One region of the Streptomyces sp. NPDC001663 genome, then DNA from elsewhere that is predicted to be linked to it. Evidence: riboswitches for the same ligand, from Rfam matches in the RefSeq annotation. Region 1 holds a riboswitch; each other region holds the start of a gene.

Evidence for each region. Region 1 has a riboswitch for thiamine pyrophosphate ahead of ACFY1L_RS33565 (thiamine ABC transporter substrate binding subunit). Riboswitches for the same ligand answer to the same signal wherever they lie in the genome.
Region 2: it holds a riboswitch for thiamine pyrophosphate, as region 1 does, so the genes downstream of both, thiO (glycine oxidase ThiO) here and ACFY1L_RS33565 (thiamine ABC transporter substrate binding subunit) in region 1, are expected to answer to the same signal.
Region 3: it holds a riboswitch for thiamine pyrophosphate, as region 1 does, so the genes downstream of both, thiC (phosphomethylpyrimidine synthase ThiC) here and ACFY1L_RS33565 (thiamine ABC transporter substrate binding subunit) in region 1, are expected to answer to the same signal.

Annotation. Positions count from the first base shown of each region.
Region 1 covers NZ_JBIAUR010000011.1:288,539-293,737, forward strand. Annotated here, with positions in the region: gene ACFY1L_RS33550 (hypothetical protein) at 1-101, opposite strand, end outside; gene ACFY1L_RS33555 (NUDIX domain-containing protein) at 240-791, shown strand; gene rlmN (23S rRNA (adenine(2503)-C(2))-methyltransferase RlmN) at 818-1,924, shown strand; TPP riboswitch at 1,948-2,053, shown strand; gene ACFY1L_RS33565 (thiamine ABC transporter substrate binding subunit) at 2,141-3,217, shown strand; gene ACFY1L_RS33570 (ABC transporter permease) at 3,280-4,881, shown strand; gene ACFY1L_RS33575 (ABC transporter ATP-binding protein) at 4,882-5,199, shown strand, end outside.
Region 2 covers NZ_JBIAUR010000008.1:215,422-220,620, reverse strand. Annotated here, with positions in the region: gene pknB (Stk1 family PASTA domain-containing Ser/Thr kinase) at 1-491, opposite strand, end outside; gene ACFY1L_RS26170 (thiazole synthase) at 610-1,404, opposite strand; gene thiS (sulfur carrier protein ThiS) at 1,408-1,608, opposite strand; gene thiO (glycine oxidase ThiO) at 1,605-2,759, opposite strand; TPP riboswitch at 2,757-2,868, opposite strand; gene ACFY1L_RS26155 (hypothetical protein) at 2,922-3,266, shown strand; gene ACFY1L_RS26150 (NAD(P)/FAD-dependent oxidoreductase) at 3,339-4,580, shown strand; gene ACFY1L_RS26145 (Rv2175c family DNA-binding protein) at 4,645-5,016, shown strand; gene thiE (thiamine phosphate synthase) at 5,199-5,199, shown strand, end outside.
Region 3 covers NZ_JBIAUR010000012.1:173,190-178,388, forward strand. Annotated here, with positions in the region: gene ACFY1L_RS34860 (SsgA family sporulation/cell division regulator) at 1-301, shown strand, start outside; gene ACFY1L_RS34865 (YibE/F family protein) at 514-2,103, opposite strand; TPP riboswitch at 2,175-2,364, shown strand; gene thiC (phosphomethylpyrimidine synthase ThiC) at 2,357-4,177, shown strand; gene ACFY1L_RS34875 (VWA domain-containing protein) at 4,274-5,199, shown strand, end outside.

The DNA of each region.
Region 1 (5,199 bases):
TCGTCGGGGTCGCAGCCGGTGACGAGTCCGGCGGTCAGCGCGGCGGCTGCCACGGCGGTGGCGAGGGTGGTGGTACGGCGGCGTCGGCGGTTGGCGGCCATGGACGGTCCCCTTCTGGAAGGCTCTGGTGGTGCTGTGCCCTGTGCCGACCACGATCCCGGCGTGCGGGTGCGGCCACGAGGGAACCATCACCCCGATCCGTGGTGTAGCCCGCTACACCGTCACTGAGGGGGGCCCGGATGCACGAGCCTGTCCGCGTGGACAGCCTGAGCGAACTCCAGGCATGGCTGACCCGGCACGGAATCCCGTTCGACGCGTGGGGCCGTGACGGCAGCAAGCCGGTCACGAGCCTGTGGCGGGAGATCGCGTCCGGTGAGTCATGGCTCTCGGAGGATCCGCCCCTGCGGCAGGTCGCCGTGGTCAGTGTGCGGATCGAAGCGGACGGCAAGCAGCTGACCGAGGTCAGGCAGCTCATGGCCACCGGGGCCGTACGCGAGAGGAACTCCCCGCCCACGGAGAAGCTGAAGCCGGGGGAGACGGCTGTCGCCGGGGCGCTTCGGTGCGTGGCCGAAGAGCTCCGGGTGGAGGCGCGGTACGTGAGGGTCGCCACCGAGCCGGTCTCCACGACCGTCGAGCAGGTCGACTCGCCGTCCTTTCCGGGTCTGCCGACGCGATACCTCCTGCACACGGTCGCCGCGGACGTCCCCGGCCTTCCCACCTCGGCATTCGCCACGGATGAGGCGTCCGGCAGCGATGCGGCGGTGCGCACTCACCACTGGGAATGGCATTAGCGGCGATCTGCGACACTGGTACAGCCATGCCTAAGCCCGGAGAACTCACTTTCGTCGCCCCCCGCGGAGCCAAGAAGCCGCCGCGGCACCTTGCCGATCTCACGCCTGCCGAGCGTAAGGACGTCATGTCCGAGATCGGGGAGAAGCCGTTTCGTGCCAAGCAGCTCTCGCAGCACTACTTCGCGCGGTACGCGCACGACCCGGCGGAGTGGACCGACATCCCGGCCGGTTCGCGGGAGAAGCTGCGCGAGGCGCTGCTGCCCGAGCTGATGAGCGTCGTACGGCATCTGTCGACCGACGAGGGCACCACCCGCAAGACGCTGTGGCGGTTGTTCGACGGGACGCTCGTCGAGTCGGTGCTCATGCGTTATCCGGACCGGGTGACCATGTGCATCAGCTCGCAGGCGGGGTGCGGGATGAACTGCCCGTTCTGCGCCACCGGGCAGGCGGGGCTGGACCGGAACCTGTCCTCCGCCGAGATCGTGCACCAGATCGTCGACGGGATGCGGGCGCTGCGGGACGGGGAGGTCCCGGGCGGGCCGGCCCGGCTGTCCAACATCGTGTTCATGGGCATGGGCGAGCCCCTCGCGAACTACAAGCGGGTCGTCACGGCCATCCGCTCGCTCACCGACCCCGCGCCGGACGGGCTCGGGCTCTCGCAGCGTGGCATCACCGTGTCGACCGTCGGGCTTGTGCCCGCCATCCACCGGTTCGCCGACGAGGGCTTCAAGTGCCGGCTCGCGATCTCGCTGCACGCACCCGACGACGAGCTGCGCGACACCCTCGTCCCCGTCAACACGCGGTGGAAGGTGCGCGAGGTGCTCGACGCCGGGTTCGAGTACGTGGAGAAGAGCGGGCGGCGGTTGTCGATCGAGTACGCGCTGATCCGGGACATCAACGACCAGGCCTGGCGCGGTGACCGGCTCGGGCGGCTGCTGCGCGGCAAGCCCGTGCACGTCAATCTCATCCCGCTCAACCCGACGCCCGGGTCCAAGTGGACCGCCTCGCGGCCCGAGGACGAGAAGGCGTTCGTCGAGGCCATCGCGGCGCACGGGGTGCCGGTGACCGTCCGGGACACCCGTGGTCAGGAGATCGACGGGGCCTGCGGTCAGCTCGCGGCCACCGAGCGGTAATCTGAGCCCGTACGTACATCTTCATATTCCGACAGGGGAGCGCCACAGCGCTGAGAGTGCGGGAGAGTCCGCAGACCCTCTGAACCTTGCCCAGGTCATTCTGGGTAGGAAGTTCGGTCATCACTCAAGCTGTTGCGCCCTGCCCGGGAGCCGGCGGAATCCTCCGGCGGTCCCGGGCGGGGCCGCGTCTCTTCCTGGTCACCCAGGAGGAATTCAGTGCACACCAAGACGTTCGTGGCCGCGGCCGTCGGCCTTGGCCTGATCACGCTGTCCGCGTGCGGGTCGTCGTCCGGCAGTGAGGGCTCCGGCGACTCCAAGACCGTCACCCTCGTCAGCCACGACTCGTGGGCCGTCTCGAAGAGCGTCCTCGCGGACTTCGAGAAGCAGTCCGGCTACAAGGTCCACGTCCTCAAGGACGGCGACGCGGGGCAGGCCGTCAACAAGGCCATCCTCACCAAGGACAACCCGCAGGGCGACGTCTTCTTCGGCGTCGACAACACCCTGCTGTCGCGGGCGCTCGACAACGGGCTCTTCCAGTCGTACGAGGCGAAGGGCTCCGATCTGGTCCTGCCGCAGTACCGCGTCGATCAGGCCAAGCACCGGGTCACGCCGATCGACTCCGGAGACATCTGCGTCAACTACGACAAGGCGTACTTCAGCAAGCACAAGCTGACCCCGCCGCAGTCGTTCGACGATCTGATCAAGCCGGCGTACAAGAACCTCCTCGTCACCGAGAACGCCTCCACCTCCTCGCCCGGCCTCGGCTTCCTGCTCGGCAGCGCCGCGAAGTACGGCGACGACGGCTGGGAGGGCTACTGGAAGAAGCTCAAGGCGAACGGCGTGAAGGTCGTCGACGGCTGGGAGCAGGCCTACAACGAGGAGTTCTCCGGGTCCGCGGGCGGCAAGAAGGCCAAGGCCGACCGGCCGCTCGTCGTCTCCTACGCCTCCTCGCCGCCCGCCGAGGTCATCTACGGCGACCCGAAGCCGAAGACCGCGCCGACCGGGGTGTCGTACGGGACCTGCTTCCGGCAGATCGAGTACGCGGGGCTGCTCAGCAACGCCAAGAACAGCAAGGGGGGCAAGGCGTTCATCGACTTCCTGCTCACCAAGGAGTTCCAGGACGACATGCCGCTGAACATGTTCGTCTACCCGGTGCGCGAGGCCGCTCAGGTGCCGGCCGAGTTCGTGAAGTACGGGCCGCAGGCCAAGGACCCCGAGACCATGGCGCCCGACAAGATCGCCGCCAACCGTGACCAGTGGGTCAAGTCGTGGACGTCACTCGTACTGAAGTAGCCGAAGCGGCCGAAGCGGCCGTCCGGAAACGGCGTTCGGGGAACGCGACGCGGCTCGGGCTCATGGCCGTGCCCGTCGTGTTCTTCGGCGTCTTCTTCGCCTGGCCCGTCGCCGCGATCGTGGCGCGCGGGCTCAAGGTCGACGGGGTATGGCAGTTCGGGCGGATCGCGGACGTCGTCACGCAGTCCGACATCCGGCACGTGCTGTGGTTCACCACCTGGCAGGCGCTCGCCTCCACCGCGCTCACGCTGCTGATCGCGCTCCCCGGCGCGTACGTCTTCGCGCGCTTCGAGTTCCCCGGCAAGCAGGTGCTGCGGGCCGTCGTCACCGTCCCGTTCGTGCTGCCGACCGTCGTCGTCGGTACGGCTTTCCTGGCGCTCGTCGGACGCGGGGGACTGCTCGACGAGTTGTGGGGCGTACGGCTCGACACGACCGTCTGGGCCATCCTGCTCGCGCACGTCTTCTTCAACTACGCCGTCGTCGTACGGACCGTCGGCGGGCTCTGGGGCCAGCTGGACCCGCGGCAGGAGGAGGCGGCGCGGATGCTGGGTGCCTCGCCGCTCAGGGCCTGGCGGAAGGTGACCCTGCCCGCCCTCGCGCCCGCCGTGGCGGCCGCCGCGCTGATGGTCTTCCTCTTCACCTTCACGTCCTTCGGCGTGGTGCAGATCCTCGGCGGGCCGACGTTCTCGACGCTGGAGGTCGAGATCTACCGGCAGACGTCGGAGATCTTCGACCTCTCCACGGCCGCGGTCCTCACCATCGTCCAGTTCGTGGCGGTCGGCGCGATCCTCGCCGTACACGCCTCGACCGTACGGCGGCGGGAGACCGCCCTGCGGCTGGTGGACGCGAACGTCACGGCGCGGCGGCCGCGCGGGGCGAGGGAGTGGGGGCTGCTCGCCGGTGTCCTCGCCACCGTCCTCGTGCTGCTCGTGCTGCCGCTGGCCGTGCTGGTGCAGAGGTCCCTCGACGCCCCCGGCTTCGGCTACTACCGGGCGTTGACGCGCGACGACGGCGGTACCTTCCTCGTGCCGCCGATCGAGGCCATCGGCAACTCGCTCCAGTACGCCCTCGCCGCGACCGCCGTCGCCGTGGTGATCGGCGGTCTCGCCGCCGCGGCCCTGACCCGCCGGGACGCGGGCCGGCTGGTCCGCGGCTTCGACGCGCTGCTGATGCTGCCGCTCGGCGTCTCCGCGGTGACGGTCGGCTTCGGGTTCCTCATCGCGCTGGACAAGCCGCCGCTGGACCTGAGGAGTTCATGGATCCTGGTGCCGCTCGCGCAGGCGCTGGTGGGCGTCCCCTTCGTCGTACGGACCATGCTGCCCGTGCTGCGAGCGGTGGACGCGCGGCTCAGGGAGGCGGCGACCGTGCTCGGGGCGTCGCCGTGGCGGGTGTGGCGGGAGGTCGACCTGCCGATGGTGCGGCGGGCGCTGCTGGTCGCCGCCGGGTTCGCGTTCGCGGTGTCGCTGGGGGAGTTCGGGGCGACCGTGTTCATCGCGCGGCCCGACAACCCGACGCTGCCGGTCGCGGTGGCGCGGCTGCTGGGTCGGCCCGGTGATCTCAACTACGGCCAGGCGATGGCCCTTTCGACGATTCTGATGGTGGTGTGCGCGGTGGCGCTGCTGGTGCTCGAGCGGCTCCGTACCGACCGGACCGGGGAGTTCTAGATGCTGCTGAGCCTTGAGGGCGCGACCGTGCGGTTCGGCGGGCGGGCCGTGCTCGACGCCGTCGGCCTCGATGTCGCCGAGCACGAGGTGGTGTGCGTGCTCGGGCCGAGCGGCAGCGGCAAGTCGACACTGCTGCGGGCGGTCGCGGGGCTCCAACCCCTGGACGGCGGGCGGGTGTTGCTCGACGGACGGGACCAGGCCGGCGTGCCCGCGCACAAGCGCGGCGTGGGCCTGATGTTCCAGGATCATCAGCTGTTCCCGCAGCGGGACGTGGGCGGGAACGTCGCGTTCGGGCTGCGGATGCACGGGGCGTCGCGC
Region 2 (5,199 bases), on a different contig from region 1:
CGTACGAGGCCGAAGTCGGCGACCTTGACCCGGCCGTCGTCCCCTATCAGCACGTTCTCCGGCTTCATGTCCCGGTGCACGAACCCGGCGCGGTGGGCGGCGCCCAGCGCGGCGAGCACCGGCTCCAGGATGTCCAGGGCGGCGCGCGGCTGCAGCGCCCCGCGCTCGCGCAGCACGTCACGCAGGGTGCACCCGGCGACGTACTCCATGGCGAGATAGACGTACGACCCGTCGGTGCCCTGGTCGAAGACCTGCACCACGTTCGGATGCGCGAGGCGCGCGACCGACTTGGCCTCCCGGATGAACCGCTCGACGAAGGAGCCGTCGGCCGCCAGCGTCGGGTGCATCACCTTGAGCGCGAGCACGCGGTCGAGGCGGGTGTCCAGGGCCCGGTAGACCGTGGCCATCCCGCCGACCGCGATCCGCGCGTCCACGCGGTAGCGCCCGTCGAGCACCTGCCCGACCAGAGGGTCCTGAAGGGTCGTATCCACGCAGGTGAGTGTACGAGCCGCGACTGACAGGGCCGTTGGATCCTGCGGGATCGGGGCGCTACTGCAGCCGAGCTGTGACGGACGTCGCACCGACTTCCGGATCTTTTCGAACGTCCGTTCAGAACGCGGGGCGCTCGGGATCCAGGTGCGCGCGCCCCTCGTGGGGCGAGGACGCCTCGGCGAAATGGCGGCGCGGGATGCGGCCCGCCCGGAACGCCAGCCGGCCCGCGTCCACGGCGTGCTTCATGGCCTCGGCCATCAACTGCGGCTCCTGCGCCCGCGTCACCGCCGAGGCGAGCATCACACCCGCGCACCCCAGCTCCATCGCGAGCGCCGCGTCCGACGCCGTACCGGCGCCCGCGTCCAGAATCACCGGTACGCGCGCGTGCTCGGTGATCAGCTGGAAGTTGTGCGGATTGCGGATGCCGAGCCCGGAGCCGATCGGCGAGCCCAGCGGCATGATCGCCGCACAGCCGACGTCCTCCAGCTTGCGCGCCAGCACGGGGTCGTCGTTCGTGTACGGCAGCACGGTGAAACCGTCGTCGACCAGGGTCTCGGCGGCGTCCAGCAGCTCGATCGGGTCGGGCAGGAGGGTGCGCTCGTCGGCGATGACCTCGAGCTTGATCAGGTCGGTGCCGAGGGCCTCGCGCGCCAGCCGTGCGGTCAGCACCGCCTCCCCCGCGGTGAAGCAGCCGGCCGTGTTCGGCAGCACCTGGATGCCGAGCTTCTCCAGGACGGACAGGACGGAACCGTGCACCGAAGGGTCGACGCGGCGCATCGCGACCGTCGTCAGCTCCGTGCCCGAGGCCACCAGCGCCCGCTCCAGCACCTCCAGGCTGGGGGCACCGCCGGTGCCCATGATCAGGCGGGACGTGAAGGACGTACCGCCGATGACAAAGGGGTCGTCGGCCATGGTTCAGCCTCCTTGGACGGCGGTGAGGACCTCGACGCGGTCCCCGTCGGTCAGGGACGTCGACGGCCACTGCGCGCGCGGGACGACGGTTTCGTTGAGGGCGGCTGCCACTCCGGAGGGAGCCGGGGTCAGCGCGCGTACGACGGTGTCGAGAGCCGTGCCGGGAGCGAACTCCCGCGGCTCTCCGTTGACGGAGATGTTCATACGGGCTGCTCCATGAGCGCGAAGCGCTTCGGGGTGAACGGGCGGGCCTCGTCCGGGAGCTCACCGGTGGCCAGGGCGTGCGCCAGCGCGTCGCCGGTGACCGGCGTGAGCAGCACGCCGTTGCGGTAGTGGCCGGTGGCCAGCAGCAGTCCGGGCAGCTCCGTCGGGCCGAGCAGCGGGGCGTTGTCGGGGGAGCCGGGGCGCAGGCCCGCGCGCGTCTCCGTCAGGGGCAGTTCGGTGATCCCGGGGACGAGTTCGTGCGCGTCGCGCAGCAGCTCGTACACCCCGCCCGCGGTGACCGTGGTGTCCCAGCCCAGCTCCTCGCTGGTCGCGCCGATCACCAGCTCGCCGTTCTCGCGCGGCACCAGGTAGACGTGGCTGCCGCGGACGACGGCACGCACGGTGCGGCTCAGGAACGGCGCGAACCGCTTCGGCACGGTCAGTCGCAGCACCTGCCCCTTCACCGGCCGCACCGGCGGCAGTGCGTCGTCCGGGATGCCCGGCAGGCGCCCGCTGAGGCTGCCCGCGGCCAGCACCACCTGGCCCGCGCCCAGCTCGGCGCCGTCCGCCGTGGTGACGCCGGCGGCCCGGTCCCGTACGACATGGAAACGCTCGGCCCACACCCGGTGGAACACGACTCCGGCCCGCTCGCAGGCGGCCACGAGCGCGCGTGCCAGGCGCCGCGGGTCGATCTGGTGGTCGCCGTCGACCCTGAGCCCCCCGCGCACGCCCGGCGCGAGCATCGGCTCCAGGCGCCGGCAGTCGCGCCCCGACAGCCACTCGGACTCCAGGCCCGACTGCCGCTGCAGGGCATGCAGTTCGCGCAGGTGGGCGCGGTCGTCGGCGTCCAGCGCGACGGCGAGCGTGCCGCACTGGCGGTAGCCGAGGTCGAGCCCGGTGACCTCGGTGAGCTCGGCCGCGAAGTCCGGATAGCGGCGGGCCGAGGCGAGGTTCAGGCCGAGCAGGGTCTGCTCGCCGTAGTGCAGCTCGGTGACGGCGGCCAGCATCCCGGCGGCCACCTGGGCGGCCCCGCCGCCCGGTTCGGGGTCCACGACGGCCGTGGCGAACCCGCGCTGAGCGGCGCGCCAGGCCGTGACCAGGCCGATGATTCCGCCCCCGATGACGAGGACGTCTGACGTACGTGACGACATGGGCGTCCAGCCCCTCCCTTCGCCGGCATGACCCGGATCAGGTTCGTACGGTCGGAGGCCGCCAGCCTCCCTCTCAGCCCGGTGCGTCCGGGCTCCCGCGAGTGCTTGTACGTTGGCCACCCTAGCCCGCCCCCCGACGCCTCTGTAAGGGAGCCTCCTGTCATGCCCCGCTCGCTGGACGGCCTCGTCCTCGCGCCCGTCGCCGACCAAGCCCCAGGTCAGGTGGGTACCCGTACGCGCTTCACGTACCACGAGAAGGACGGCGAGATCTGGGCCGAGTACGCGGGCGGCGACGTCGTACGCGGGCACCTTGTGGGTACTCGGTCGGGTGACCGGCTGGACTTCCGGTACGTGCAGCTCAAGCACGACGGGACGACGTCCTCGGGACACTGCGTGTCGACGGTGGTGGAGCTGCCGGACGGACGGGTGCGCCTCGAGGAGACCTGGGAGTGGGAGTCGCAGCCGGGCAGCGGGACGAGTGTGGTGGAGCAGGTCGCCGACGCCTGAGCCGGCCCTTGTGCAGCAGGTCACGGCGCACGACTCCTGACTGACAATTTGTCAGTTGTCTATGGTGATCAGGTGAGCGAGCAGACACGGGACGCGAGCACGGCACCGGGACGGCGCGTGGTCGTCGTCGGCGCGGGCATGGCCGGTGTGCAGACCGCCGTCGCCCTGCGCGAGCAGGGCTTCACCGGCACCGTCACGCTGATCGGCGCCGAGCCCCACCAGCCGTACGACCGGCCACCGCTGTCCAAGGCCGTCCTGCTCGGCAAGTCCGAGGGCTCCGCCTTCGACGTCGACTTCGAGGCGCTCGGCATCGAGCTGCAGCTGGGGCGGGAGGCCCTGGGCGTGCGCTCCGCCGAGCACGAACTGGACACCGAGGCCGGGCCCGTCCCGTACGACGTCCTGGTCCTCGCCACCGGCGCCGAACCGATCCGGCTGCCGGGCGCCGAGGGCGTGCCCGGAGTGCATCTGCTGCGCACCCTGGACGACGCCGAGCGGCTGCGGCCCGTGCTCGCCCGGCAGCACGACATCGTGGTGGTCGGCGCGGGCTGGATCGGCGCCGAGTTCGCCACGGCAGCGCGCGAGGCGGGCTGCGCGGTGACCGTCGTCGAGGCCGCGGACCGGCCGCTCGCGGGCGCGCTGCCCGCCGAGGTGGCGGCGCCGATGACGTCCTGGTACGCCGACGCCGGCGCGTCGCTGCGTACGCACGCGCGCGTGGAGCGCATCGAACCCGGCTCGGTCGTCCTCGACGACGGCGCGCGGCTGCCCGCGGGCGCGGTCGTGGTCGGCATCGGCGCGCGCCCCGCCACGGCCTGGCTCGCCGACTCCGGCATCGACCTCGGGGTGCACCGCGAGGTCGTGGCCGACGACCACCTGCGCACCTCGGCACCGGACGTCTATGCGGTGGGCGACTGCGCATCCTTCCCTTCGGGAAGGTACGGCGAGCGCCTGCTGGTCCACCACTGGGACAACGCCCTCCAGGGCCCGCGCACGGTCGCCGCGAACATCATCGGCGAGGCCACCGGGGAGCCGCCGGCGGTCTACGACCCCGTCCCGTACTTCTGGTCCGAGCAGTTCGGCCGCTTCGTCCAGTACGCCGGCCACCACACCTCCGCCGACACGACCCTGTGGCGCGGCGACCCGTCGGGCCCCGCCTGGTCCGTCTGCTGGCTCCGTGACAACCGCCTCGTCGCCCTGCTGGCGGTGGGCAGGCCGCGGGACCTGGCGCAGGGCAGGCGGCTGATAGAGGCGGGTACGCCGATGGATCCGGGGCTGCTGGCGGATCCGGCACGGCCCTTGAAGGCGGCCACGGCGTAACGCGAAACCGCTGGTCGGACGATCCCGGCTTCCGACTGTCAGTGCGGGATGGCAGGCTTGTTCCGTGACCGAGATTGACGCAAAGATCGATGCTCTCGTCCCCGCCTGGCTCACCCTCCCCGACATCGCAGAGATGCTCGATGTCGAGGTGACGCGTGTGCGGCAGCTGGTCAAGGAGGGCCAGCTCATCGCCGTACGCCGTGGCGAGAACCGCGCACTGCACGTCCCCGCCGCCTTCATCGACGGGGCCGAGCAGAAGGTCGTCAAGGGCCTGACCGGGACCCTGACGCTCCTGCGGGACGACGGCTTCTCCGACGAAGAGATGCTGGAGTGGCTCTTCACCCCCGACGACAGCCTGCCCGGCACCCCCGCGCAGGCGCTCAGCGAGAATCGCGGCACGGAGGTGAAGCGCCGGGCCCAGGCGCTCGCCGTCTGACCCGAACAGGCCTGACCGAACAGGCCGACTGAACACCGTCCGGCGTACGGGCCGTGGCCGGCGAGGGCCACGGCCGCGATCCACCGCGGCCGAGCGAGCCATGCCTGTGGTTCACTACGGCCCGGTCGCGGCCGACCGCACCGGTCCGCGGCCCGTATACCACCGACACCGGGGGACCCTGCA
Region 3 (5,199 bases), on a different contig from region 1:
TGCCCCGGTGACCTGGGCGTTCGGTCGCGAGCTGCTGATCGACGGGGTCGGTAGGCCGTGCGGAGAGGGCGACGTGCGCGTCTCGCCCGCCGAACCCGACTCGCTGGGAGAGGTACTGATCCGGCTTCAGGTCGGCTGCGACCAGGCGTTGTTCCGCTCGTCCACGGCGCCTCTCATCGCCTTCCTCGACCGCACCGACAAGCTGGTGCCGCTCGGTCAGGAGGGCTCCCTCGCGGACTTCGACGCCCACCTCGACGAGGCGCTGGACCGCATCCTGGCGGAGGAGCAGAGCGCGGGCTGAAACGGCAGCGGCACGACGCGGAGTCGGCGGAACGCTTCAGCGCGGGCTTTGGGGGTGTGCAGTAACGCTTCTCCTCGAGCCGGGGCCGGGCGGCCACCGGATCCTCTCCCCGGGTGCCTCGGCGGCCGTCGGACGCCTTTCCTCGGTTGCCCGGGCGGCAGTTGTCGGACCGCTTCCACCCGCGCGCCCCGGCGGCGCACGTGCCGTTCGCCTCAGCGCTTGCGGCGGCGGCCGTGCCCCGTGCGGGTCTGCGCCTGAGCCGGTGCCGTGACGGCCGCCGTCGCGGCCTGCTCCGGTCCCGGACGGTCGGCCGCGACCACCAGCGCCGCGAGCAGCGTTGTGACCGGCACGGAGGCGACCAGGCCGATCGAGCCCACCAGCGTGCGCACGATCTCCTCCGCGACGAGCTCGCTGTTGGCGACCGTCCCCACACTGCTCTGCGCGATGGAGAACAGCAGCAGCAACGGCAGCGCGGCGCCCGCGTAGGCGAGAACGAGTGTGTTGACGACGGACGCGATGTGGTCGCGGCCGATGCGGATGCCCGCCCGGTACAGCCCCCGCCAGCCCATCGACGGATTGGCCTCGTGCAGCTCCCAGACCGCCGACGTCTGCGTGACCGTCACGTCGTCGAGGACACCGAGCGAGCCGATGATGACGCCCGCGAGCAGCAGACCACTCATGTCGATCGACGGATACAGGCCATGGATCAGGCCGGTGTTGTCGTCGGTGTTGCCGGTGAGCGCGGCCCAGCCGATGAACCCCGATCCCAGGAAGCCGATCAGTACCAGCGAGAGCAGCGTGCCCAGCACGGCCACGGACGTACGAGCCGACAGGCCGTGGCACATGTAGAGGGCGATCAGCATGATGGCGCTCGCCCCGATGACCGCCACCAGCAGCGGATTCGAACCCTGCAGGATCGCGGGCAGGATGAAGAACGTCAGCACCAGGAAACTCACGGCCAGCGCGACCAGTGCCATGACGCCGCGCATCCGGCCCACCACCACGACGGCGAGCGCGAAGATGCCGGCGAGCAGCGCCATCGGGAACCTGCGGTTCACGTCGGTGACCGAGTACTGCAGGTCCTTGGGCGCCGAGGGCTCGTAGGCGGCCACGACCTTCTCACCCTCGTGCAACTGCCGTGACTGGTCCGGCTGCACGATCTCGGTGAAGGTACGGCCCTTGTCCTTGCCGGAGTCGACGCGGATCGTCGCCTTCTTGCAGGTGCCGTTCGCCTCCTGCTTCGCGGAGGAGCCCTCGGCGGTGGAGGTGTCGCCGGTCGGGGTCTCGCCCGAGGCGTTGACCGACTTGCAGCTCACGCTCACGACCTTGGTGACGGTCGCCTGCTGGGTCTGCCGGTCGAAGCCCACTCCGGTGCGCTCGTGCGAAGGGGCACCGCCGGGCCACAGCACGACGAGCCCGACCACGACGGCCGCGGCGAACGGGATGAGGATCGCCGCGATGACCTTGCGCAGGTGCTTGGAGACGGGAGCTGCCGGACCGTGGCTGTGACTGTGCCCGTGCCCGCCGCCGGAGCCGGGACCGTGTCCATGGTCGCCGTGATCGTGCCCGTGTCCGCCGTCCGACCGGGGTCCGTGACCGTGCCCGGATCCATGGCCGTGTCCGGATCCATGGCCGTGTCCGGACTCGTGGCCGTGTCCCGAATCGTGATCGTGTGCACCGTCGAAATCGCTGCCGTATCCGCGGCTGTCGGCACGGCCGCTGCCGTGTCCGGGGCCGCTGCCATAGCCGGGCCGGCGGGGCGGCTCGGGTGGTGGGTACGGGGGCTGATGTGTCGTGGTCACCGCCCGATCATCGCAAGAACGACAGGGGCCCCCTGTTCACCGCGCCCGAATTGACGCTAGCGTGGAGGCACCTTTGCACACGCGGGAGCTCGGAGCACCGGGCTGAGAGGGCGCTGACCTCCGTCCCAGCGATGTTTCACGTGGAACATCACCGAAGTCGAGTGATGTTCCCCACGAAACGTCGGCAGACGGAAACCGCTGCGTCGACCGCCGAACCTGTTACCGGGTAATGCCGGCGTAGGGAGTAGGTCTCATGACCAACAAGGACGCACGCACGCCTGCCTCCAGCCAGGACGAACAGCCCATCGCGGGTGAAAAGTCCCAGGAGGCCGGGAAGTCCATCGGCTGGCACAAGGCGTATGTCGAGGGCTCACGCCCCGATCTGCACGTGCCTGTCCGTCAGGTGCACCTCACCAACGGGCAGTCGGTCACGCTGTACGACACGTCGGGCCCGTACACCGATCCGCTCGTCGAGACCGACGTCCGCAGGGGGCTCGCTCCGCTGCGGGAGAACTGGATCATCGCTCGCGGCGACACCGAAGAGTACGCGGGCCGCCCCGTCCGTCCCGAGGACGACGGGATCAAGCACACCTCACCGCGAGGTGGTCTGCGCAACCTCGACGCGGTCTTCCCGGGGCGGCCGCGCCAGCCGCGCCGGAGCCGCGACGGCAAGGCGGTCACCCAGCTCACGTACGCGCGCCGCGGTGAGATCACGCCGGAGATGGAGTTCGTGGCCGTCCGCGAGAACGTGTCGCCCGAGGTGGTCCGCGAGGAGATCGCGGCGGGGCGCGCGGTGCTGCCGGCCAACGTCAACCACCCGGAGATCGAGCCGATGATCATCGGCAAGCGGTTCCTGGTGAAGGTCAACGCCAACATCGGCAACTCCGCGGTCACTTCCTCTATCGAGGAAGAGGTCGAGAAGATGACCTGGGCGACCCGCTGGGGCGCTGACACCGTCATGGACCTGTCCACCGGCCGCAACATCCACACCACCCGCGAGTGGGTGCTGCGCAACTCCCCCGTCCCCATCGGCACGGTGCCGCTCTATCAGGCCCTCGAGAAGGTCGACGGTCGCGCCGAGGAGCTGACCTGGGAGATCTACAAGGACACGGTCATCGAGCAGGCCGAGCAGGGCGTGGACTACATGACCGTCCACGCGGGTGTCCGCCTGCCGTTCGTCCCGCTCACCGCGAACCGCAAGACCGGCATCGTCTCGCGCGGCGGTTCGATCATGGCCGCGTGGTGCCTCGCGCACCACAAGGAGTCGTTCCTGTACGAGAACTTCGAGGAACTCTGCGAGATCCTGGCCGCCTACGACGTCACCTACTCGCTGGGCGACGGCCTCAGGCCGGGTTCGATCGCGGACGCCAACGACGAGGCGCAGTTCGCGGAGTTGAGGACGCTCGGGGAACTCAACACGATCGCCAAGCGTTTCAACGTACAGACCATGATCGAGGGCCCGGGACACGTCCCCATGCACAAGATCAAGGAGAACATCGACCTTCAGCAGGAGATCTGCGATGAAGCTCCGTTCTATACGCTCGGCCCGCTGACGACGGACGTCGCGCCGGCGTACGACCACATCACCTCCGGCATCGGCGCCGCGATGATCGCCTGGTGGGGCACGGCGATGCTCTGCTACGTCACGCCCAAGGAGCACCTGGGCCTGCCCAACCGGGACGACGTCAAGACCGGCGTCATCACCTACAAGATCGCCGCCCATGCGGCCGACCTCGCCAAGGGGCACCCCGGTGCGCAGGAGTGGGACGACGCGCTGTCCGACGCCCGCTTCGAGTTCCGGTGGGAGGACCAGTTCAACCTCGCCCTGGACCCGGACACGGCACGGGAGTTCCACGACGAGACCCTGCCTGCGGAGCCGGCCAAGACCGCCCACTTCTGCTCGATGTGCGGGCCGAAGTTCTGCTCGATGAAGATCAGCCAAAGCATCACAGCGCAGTTCGGCGGTACGGCGGCTGCGGGGGCGACGGCTGAGGAGGTCGCTGAGGGGATGCTCCAGAAGTCGAAGGAGTTCGCGGCCAGCGGGAACAGGGTTTACCTGCCGATTGCGGACTGAGAACAGGGTTCGATGCCCCGGCTCTCCGGGGCATCGCTTCCCTTGAGACCTCGGGAAGCCGGCCCTTCGGCTCTCTCGGCTGGGCAGACTGACTCCATGACAGCGAGAGCACTGAGCAAGGGCGCCAACCTTCCCGTCGATGTTCCGGCAGTGCGCGTTGAGCTGGCTTGGTCCGAGGGACCTGATGTGCCCGATGTCGACGCATCGGCGTTGCTGCTCACTGCGGCAGGCCGCGTTCGTGACGATGGTGACTTCGTCTTCTACAACCAGCCGCGACATGCATCGAACGCGGTGACGCATCTCGGGAAGCAGAGTGCCGGGGGTGTCCTGACCGACGCGATCGAGGTGGATCTGAGCTCGCTAGAACCGGCCGTCGAACGGGTCGTACTGGGGGCGTCGGCCGACGGCGGAACGTTCGGTCAGGTGCCTGGACTGACCTTGAGACTGCTGGACCCCGCGACGCGGACCGAGATCGCGCGGTTCCACATGGAGGCTGGGACGGAGACCGCGTTCATCGGCGGTGAGCTGTACCTACGAGCGGGGCGGTGGAAGTTCCGAGCAGTCGGGCAGGGCTATGCCTCCGGGCTCGCTGGGCTGGCCACCGATTTCGGGATCACTGTTGACGATGCCCCTCCGGACACGTCCGCTCTGCCGACGGCACCTGTTCTCGCATCACCCCTCCCTGCCAAGACGCCTGCCGGCCCGCACCTTGGTAACGGCGAAGAGCAGTTGCCCGTCGACATGCGCAAGCGTCTCTCCCTGCGCAAGGAGCAGGTGGCGGTCAGTCTGAGGAAGCATGGAGCAGTCGGGGTCACCGCACGCGTCATCCTGGTCCTGGACGCATCCGGTTCCATGTCTTTCCTGTATTCCAAGGGTGTCGTGGCCGACGTAGTCGAGCGTATGGCGGCTGTTGCCGCACAGCTTGACGATGATGGTGAGATGCAGGCTTGGACGTTCGCTTCGAACGCGGCACGGCTGCCTGACCTGCGTCTGAGAGACCTTCCCGAATGGCTGCGGCTTCA